2 regions of the Rhizobium sp. SU303 genome follow, and region 2 is predicted to be linked to the other one. Evidence: predicted binding sites of a transcription regulator. Region 2 holds the regulator's gene; the other holds the start of a gene.
What was found. The regulator PhoB, encoded in region 2, activates phosphate uptake and scavenging genes when phosphate is short. The targets are predictions, from matches to a motif close to TGTCATNNANCTGTCAT.

Region 1: a site for PhoB is predicted at 2,659-2,675, ahead of ugpB (sn-glycerol-3-phosphate ABC transporter substrate-binding protein UgpB). Genes of this name have one in related genera too.

Annotation. Positions count from the first base shown of each region.
Region 1 is NZ_CP088096.1:8,814-12,781, reverse strand. Features, by position in the region: gene ugpE (sn-glycerol-3-phosphate ABC transporter permease UgpE) at 1-277, opposite strand, end outside; gene ugpA (sn-glycerol-3-phosphate ABC transporter permease UgpA) at 290-1,174, opposite strand; gene ugpB (sn-glycerol-3-phosphate ABC transporter substrate-binding protein UgpB) at 1,240-2,562, opposite strand; partial or broken gene RlegSU303_RS24600 (inorganic phosphate transporter) at 2,939-3,313, shown strand; gene RlegSU303_RS24595 (sugar kinase) at 3,310-3,968, opposite strand, start outside.
Region 2 is NZ_CP088095.1:177,945-181,912, forward strand. Features, by position in the region: gene phoU (phosphate signaling complex protein PhoU) at 1-261, shown strand, start outside; gene phoB (phosphate regulon transcriptional regulator PhoB) at 396-1,079, shown strand; gene RlegSU303_RS00900 (GcrA family cell cycle regulator) at 1,348-1,881, opposite strand; gene RlegSU303_RS00905 (aspartate aminotransferase family protein) at 2,302-3,501, shown strand; gene argF (ornithine carbamoyltransferase) at 3,544-3,968, shown strand, end outside.

The sequences.
Region 1 (3,968 bases), on a different replicon from region 2:
TCTTCCCGACGGCGACGCCAACCGCCATGATCAGCGAGTTGATCATCATCGGCCCGATCGGCGGCGCCCCGGAGCTTGTCATTCCCGATGACAGCATCGTCGAATAGTTCTCGATGATATGGCTTCCCGGTGTCAGCGGCACGACGCCTGACAGGAAGTCGTTTGGGCCGTGGCTCGATGCGATGAACGCCACGTAGACCGGAAATACGACGATGGTGACGCCGATGATGAGGACAAGGTGCGCCAGGAAATTCAGGAAAGGGCGATTTTCAACCATCCTCGGGATTCCTCAATATTGCACGCGGCGTTCGATGAAGCGGAATTGGACCGCGGTCAGAGCGATGACCATCACCATGAGAATGACCGACTGCGCCGCCGACGAGCCCAAATTCAGTCCGATGAAGCCGTCGAAATAGACCTTGTAGACAAGGATCTCGGTTGCCCGCGCCGGTCCGCCCTGGGTGGTCGCATGAATGATGCCGAACGTATCGAACATCGCGTAAACGATGTTGATGACGATCAGATAGAAGGTCGTCGGTGAGATCAGCGGGAACACGATCGTCCAGAAACGCTTCACTGGACCGGCTCCGTCGATGGCCCCGGCTTCCTGAAGCGAGCGCGGGACGGATTGCAGCGCAGCCAAGAAGAACAAGAAGTTATAGGATATCTGCTTCCACGTCGCCGCGATCACGATCAGGACCATGGCGTGATCGGGATTGATTAGGTGGTTCCAGTTGATTCCCATCGCCCGCAACATATAGGCGACGATACCGATCGACGGATTGAACATGAACCACCAAAGAATGCCGGCGATCGCGGGAGCGACGGCATAGGGCCAGATGAGCAGGGTCGAATAAATTCGAGAGGTGCGCAACACGCGCATAGCCGCTGCAGCCAGGAGCAACGCGATCGCCGTCGACAGGACCGTCACGAGAATGGCGAAGACGAGCGTGTGGCCGAAGGCATTGATGTAGATCGGATCGGCAAAGAGCCGGCGATAGTTTTCGAACCAGACGAAATTCGTTTTGAAGCCGAAGGCATCCTGGCGCAGGAAAGATTGCCAGAACGCAGTCGCCGCGGGCCAGAGGAAAAATACTACGGTCACGAAAATTTGGGGTGCGATGAGCAGGTAAGGCAAAAGCTTGTTGGGAAATACGGTCCGTTTGGTTTGCATGGGGCCTCACACTGACGGATGGGAAACGGGGGCCGGTCTCTCACCAGCCCCCGTCGCAGAGCCCATTAGTTGGCCGACTGGAAATCGCGAAGCTGTTCGTTGCCTCGTGCGACCACGGAATCAACCGCTTCCTTCGCCGTCTTCTTCCCGCCCAGCAAGGCTGCAAACTCATCGTCGATGATACCACGCACCTGGACGTAGTTGCCGAACCGGATACCCTTCGAATTGTCGGTGGGTGTTACCCGCGTCAGCTGCTTGATGCCGATATCTGCTCCGGGATTCTTCTCGTAATAGCCCTGGTCCTGGCCAAGCTTATACGCAGCCTCGGTTATCGGCAGATAGCCGGAGAACTGATGCCAATCGGCTTGAACTTCCGGCTTCTGCAGGTAGGTGTAGAATTTCGCGGCGCCCTTGTACTCCTCTTCCGGGCGGCCTTTCAGCGTCCAGAGCGTGGCGCCGCCGATAATCGAATTGAGCGGCTGCGGAATGACGTCGTCATAGTAGGGAAGCGGCGCAAACCCGACCTTGAAAGCCTTTGCGTTGTTGATGACGCCGGCCCGGCCGGCCGAGGAATTCATGTACATCGCGCAGTCCTGCGAATAGAACATCGGAGGAGCGTTATCGCCGCCGCCAGGCCCGCCGAATTTGAAGAGCCCCTCGTCCTGCCACTTCTTCAGATTGTCCCAATGGCGGACCGTCAGATCGTTGTTGAAGGTGAATTCCGCATCCAAGCCGCCAAAACCGTTGGCCTTGGTGGAGTAGGGTTTGTCATGCAAGGCATTGAGGTTTTCGGTCTGAATCCAGGAGATCCAGGCGCTGGTAAAGCCGCATTTGGCTGCACCGGACTTCATGATCGTCCGTGAGAAGGCTTCGACGTCCGCCCATGTTTTCGGCGGTGTTTCCGGATCGAGCCCCGCCTTTTTGAAGACATCCTTGTTGTAATACATGATCGGCGTCGAGGAATTGAACGGCAAGGACAAGACGTTGCCGCTGGTGTCCGAGTAGTAGCCGACGACCGGCGCAATGAATTTGCTCTGGTCCCAGGCCTCCCCCTCGTCCTTCATCAACTGGTAGACGGGATAGACCGCGCCTTGTGCTGCCATCATCGTGCCGGTGCCGACTTCATAGACCTGTACGATTGCGGGCTGCTGGTTGGCGCGGAACGCAGCAATGGCGCCGGTCAACGTCTCATCATAGGTACCTTTGTAGACCGGCACGATCTCATAATCGGACTGCGACGCGTTGAACCCCTTGGCGATCTGTTCAAGCTTCGCGCCATTCTCGCCACCCATTGCGTGCCACCACTGGATCTTCGTGGCGGCCATGGCCGGAACGGATAACGAAAGGCTGGTCAGTCCTGCGGACAGGAAAAAAGCGATCTTGTTCATCCTCACTCCCACTTGTTTGTCGGTTCATAGCCTCCCGCTACGAACATGAGCCGATCGTAACAGGCGAGTTTCACTTTGCAAATATGAAATGTTCATATGAACATATGATGACACCAAGCCCCGACGGTCATAAAGGGCGGCTGGCTGGAAGTATGAGTTGAGTGGCCGATCGATTTGCGCGCGCTGACCCAGCTTTGGGATGGCTCGCTTGGGTCGTTAACGGCTTTTCACGGGCAGCGGCGTGCTTGTAGCAGTTTTGCGACACTCGATGGAGCGCAGATGCTGAACTGGTTTCCGAAAACTGATGCCGCGGGCAGATCGCTTCTTCGGTTTGCTCACCCAACACGCAAAGACCGTCGTCGGTGTGGCCGAAACCCTCCAGTTTGTGTCCGCCTCTCTCTATTCCCTCGGCCATGGGGCAATGACACTCAAAAGACGATGTTTGATATCGCAAGGATACTTGGCGGATGATTCCATGTAAAAGTGCAATTGCACTCGGTACGCTTTTCGATCCCATGGCGGATTGTATGGGGAAGATTACGCGTCTCAACCCAATGCAGGGCTTTTGTGCCGAAACAGGCGGAGCTCTGACATTGGTTGGCCCAACCTGGCTAGGCATCCCGGTTTCGACCACACATGCGATCACCGCTGGGGCTTGGCGGGCAACATTGTTGTTGCCCGGGTTGCCACACTTGCCGTCGCTGCGATCGCTTCAGCCTTAGGCTATTGGCTTTCGGACCTCTTCCATTAACGATCCCTCATCCTGGTCATCGGCACGTCCCAATCCCGCAGGCCATCGCGGACCTCGGCTCTGCTGGGCGCGCCGGTGCGACCGCCGAATACCTGGCATTTGAGCGCCGCCGCTATGGATGCCCAGCGCATCGTCTCTTCGATCGGCAAGCCTTCGGCGGCAGCCAGCGCGAAAGCGCCATGAAAGATATCGCCGGCTGCGAGCGTATCGACCGCCCTCACCTTCGGAGCGGCAAGATGGGCGATTTCGCCGGTTCGGTCATCGAACCAGAAAGAGCCATTTTCGCCCGCCGTGACGCTGATGAAAGCTTGCTCGAACTTTCGTTTCAGAAGGCCGACGACCTTCACCAGCTCGGCTGCACCCGCAAGGCGCTCGGCGGCCGGCTGCGAGAATACGATGTGGCTGGCCGCCGGTGCAAGCATCTCGATTACGCCATCGCCTGCGACATCGCCATCGAGAATGGCCGGCTTGCCCGCCTCTCGGGCGGCCAACAGCGTCCGCAACGCAAGCTTCGGCCACCGGACGTCGACCAGCACCGCATCGAAAGAAGAAACGTCCTCTCTTGTGACCGGCTTGACCGTCTCGTGCAGGCCCGCATCGTAGAAAGGCACAATCAGGCGCTCGCCCTGATCATCGACGAGAATGGTCGAGATGG
Region 2 (3,968 bases):
AATGCGATCCGTGAACGCGACAACGAGATCGACGCGATGTACACCTCGCTGTTCCGCGAACTTCTGACCTATATGATGGAAGATCCGCGCAACATCACCAGCTGCACGCATCTTCTCTTCTGCGCCAAGAATATCGAGCGCATCGGCGACCATGCCACCAACATCGCCGAGACGATCTTTTACATGACGACAGGCGCACAGCCGGAAGGCGATCGTCCGAAGGACGACAGCGCCAACACCGTCGGTGCGGTCACGGAATAACCGCCCGCACAATTAGTTGCGTGCGCGCCCGTCCGGGGCGCGCAAAGAGGTCGCAGCCAATTTCTGAATTTGCGCAGGATGAATTGCTTAAATCACCCCTGATTTAAGGATGATGCGCGAGGAGACCGACACGCATGATCCCGAGAGTTGCAGTTGTTGAAGACGAGGAAGCCCTCAGCGTGCTTCTTCGCTACAATCTCGAAGCGGAAGGCTTCGAGGTCGATACCATCCTTCGTGGCGACGAAGCCGAAATGAGGCTCCAGGAGCGCACGCCCGATCTTCTCATCCTCGATTGGATGCTGCCGGGCGTCTCCGGCATCGAGCTCTGCCGGCGCCTGCGCATGCGGCCGGAAACCGAGCGACTGCCGATCATCATGCTGACGGCGCGCGGCGAGGAGAGCGAGCGTGTCCGCGGATTGTCGACGGGTGCCGACGATTATGTCGTCAAGCCCTTCTCGACCCCCGAGCTCGTTGCCCGCGTCAAGGCGATGCTGCGCCGCGCGCGTCCCGAGGTGCTGTCGACGGTGCTGAAATGCGGCGATATCGAGCTCGACCGCGAAACCCATCGCGTCCATCGCAAGAGCCGCGAAGTCCGCCTCGGCCCCACCGAATTCCGCCTGCTGGAATTCCTGATGTCGTCGCCGGGCCGGGTCTTCTCCCGCTCGCAGCTTCTCGATGGCGTCTGGGGCCACGATATCTATGTCGACGAGCGCACCGTCGACGTCCATGTCGGGCGCCTGCGCAAGGCGCTGAATTTTTCCAACATGCAGGACGTCATCCGCACCGTCCGCGGCGCCGGTTATTCGATGGAAGCCTGAGGGCTTCCATCTGAGCCTGCTGACAAAACCCTGGCAGAACCTGCGACGTGATCCTCGGCCTTGTGCCGAGGATCTGCGCACGCCAAATTAAGCATTTGAAAATAAAGGATTTTTGGCAAAAGTAGTTGGGGTGGTCAGATGCTCGGCACAAGGCCGAGCATAACGGAGGAAACCTTACAAGCAATTCGGATGCCCGAGCGCTTCCATCCACGCGCATAAAAAAACGGGCCACTCGGCCCGTTTTCTGCATTCTGACGATGGTTGTCGTTCAGCTTGCCCGCGCTGCTGCCCGGCGGCGTTCGTTGACCGGCTGGTAGGCGAGCTTCTGGTGATAGCCGCAATAAGGCGAATTGTCGGGGGATTCGCAGCCGCAGAAATGGAAGTCGTCCTTCAGCGGATCGCCGACCGGCCACTTGCAGGTGCGTTCGGTCAGTTCCGTCAGGCCGAGGCGGCGCGAAATCGGCACGACCACGTTGCCTCTCGGCACGTATTCCATTTCCTCGATCGTTTCGATCTCGATCTCTTCCTTCAGCATCGTCGCGCCCTGCTGGCGGGTGACGGTGCGGGTCGTGATCCGGGAGGTGTAGTTCGGTGCGCGCGGCGCCGATGTGTTGCGCTTCGGCGTTCGCGCCGCAGTGTTGGTGCCGCCGGCCTTGGCACGGCCGGGAAGGCACAACCGGTGCACTTTGCCGATGACCGCGTTTCTGCTGACCCCGCCAAGCTGCGCAGCAATCTGGCTGGCGCTCAGTCCTTCGGCCCAAAGCTTCTTGAGTTTCTCGACCCGCTCGTCTGTCCAGTTCATGCCCTGTCTCCACCTTTTGCGTTGGTGATGGCAGAATCCCTCACCGTTGTCCCGGGAGCTCCGAAACAAGAAACGCTTGATCAATTTTGGTGACTAGTTCCGCCGCATGCAGTCTAGTAATTGATCTTTAACCTAGTGTGAGGCTGACTCCGTGACAAGAGTCGCATGAATCCGGATGAATCGAATTCGTAGTTTTCCCCAACTTGCTGCCCCTGCGTGGCATTTCTGCAATAATGCCTGTTGAAGACTGAAAACGCCGCTGTACACCTGTGCTGCATACGCTAAGGGCGCCGTTTTGTTGACATTGCAGCGCGAAAAGGAAATAGTGCCAGTCGCCGCCGCAAGGCGGCATTTTTAATTTTTCGGGCATGGTTTCCTTAGCCGGAGTCATTGCCCGCCAACTTTGATGGAGATCGCGCCATGGCTGAAGCCGCGCCGCTTTATGACACCTATTCTCGTGCCCCGCTGCGGTTCGAGCGAGGCGAGGGCGTATGGCTGATCACCGAGACTGGCGAGCGATATCTCGATTTCGGCGCCGGCGTCGCCGTCACGTCAGTCGGCCACAGCAATCCGCATGTGGTCGGCGCACTGAAGGAGCAGGCCGACAAGGTCTGGCACCTGTCGAACATCTATGAGATCCCCGGCCAGGAGCGTCTGGCAAAACGGCTGACGGACGCCACCTTCGCCGACAAGGTGTTCTTCACCAATTCGGGCGCCGAGGCGCTCGAATGCGCGATCAAGACGGCGCGCCGCTACCAGTTTTCCAAGGGCCATCCCGAGCGTTTCCATATCATCACCTTCGAAGGCGCCTTCCACGGACGGACGCTGGCGACGATCGCCGCCGGCGGCCAGGAAAAATATCTCGAAGGTTTCGGTCCCAAGGCGCCGGGTTTCGATCAGGTGGCTTTCGGCGACATCGAAGCGGTCCGCGCCGCGATCACCGAGGCGACCGCCGGCATCCTCATCGAGCCCGTGCAGGGCGAGGGCGGCGTCCGTCCTGCCACACCTGAGTTCATGAAGGCGCTTCGCCAGATCTGCGACGAGAACGGCCTGCTGTTGATCCTCGACGAGGTCCAGACCGGCGTCGGCCGCACCGGCAAGCTCTTCGCTCATGAATGGTCGGGCGTCACCCCCGACATCATGGCTGTTGCCAAGGGCATCGGCGGCGGTTTCCCGCTCGGCGCCTGCCTCGCAACCGCCGAGGCCGCCTCCGGCATGAAGGCCGGCACGCATGGCTCGACCTATGGCGGCAATCCGCTCGCCATGGCCGTCGGCAGCGCCGTGCTCGACATCATCCTTGCCGATGGCTTCCTCCAGCAGGTGCGCGACGTAGCACTGGTCTTCCGCCAGGGCCTCGCCTCGCTGAAGGATCGTTATCCCGATGTGATCGAAGATGTGCGCGGCGAGGGGCTGTTGCTCGGCATTAAGGCTGCCGTTCCCTCAGCCGAGCTGCTGCAGGCGATCCGCGCCGCCCATCTGCTCGGCGTGCCTGCCGGCGATAATGTCATCCGCCTTCTTCCGCCGCTCGTGGTCACCGCCGAGGAAGCCCGCGAGGGCCTTGCCCGCGTCGAACGCGCCGCCGAGAGCATTCGCGCCTCCAAGGTCAAGAAGACGGCTTGAAGAGATTGCCGCCTTCGGGCGCAGCACAGGTAAGAAGACGATATGAGCCCTAAACATTTCCTCGATCTTTCGGCGGTCACGTCAGCCGATCTCAGAACCATCATGAACGATGCGCTCGCCCGCAAGCAGGCCTTCAAGGCAGGCACGGGTGATAAACCGCTCGCCGGCAAGATGCTGGCGATGATCTTCGAGAAGCCGTCGACGCGCACCCGCGTCTCCTTCGATGTCGGTATGCGCCAGCTCGGCGGCGAAACGCTGTTCCTCTCGGGCACCGAGATGCAGCTCGGACGCGCCGAGACGATCGGCGACACCGCCAAGGTGCTGTCGCGCTATGTCGATGCGATCATGATCCGCACCACCGAGCATTCCAGGCTGCTGGAGCTTGCCCAGCATGCGACCGTGCCCGTGATCAATGCGCTGACGGATGACACCCATCCCTGCCAGATCATGGCCGATATCATGACCTT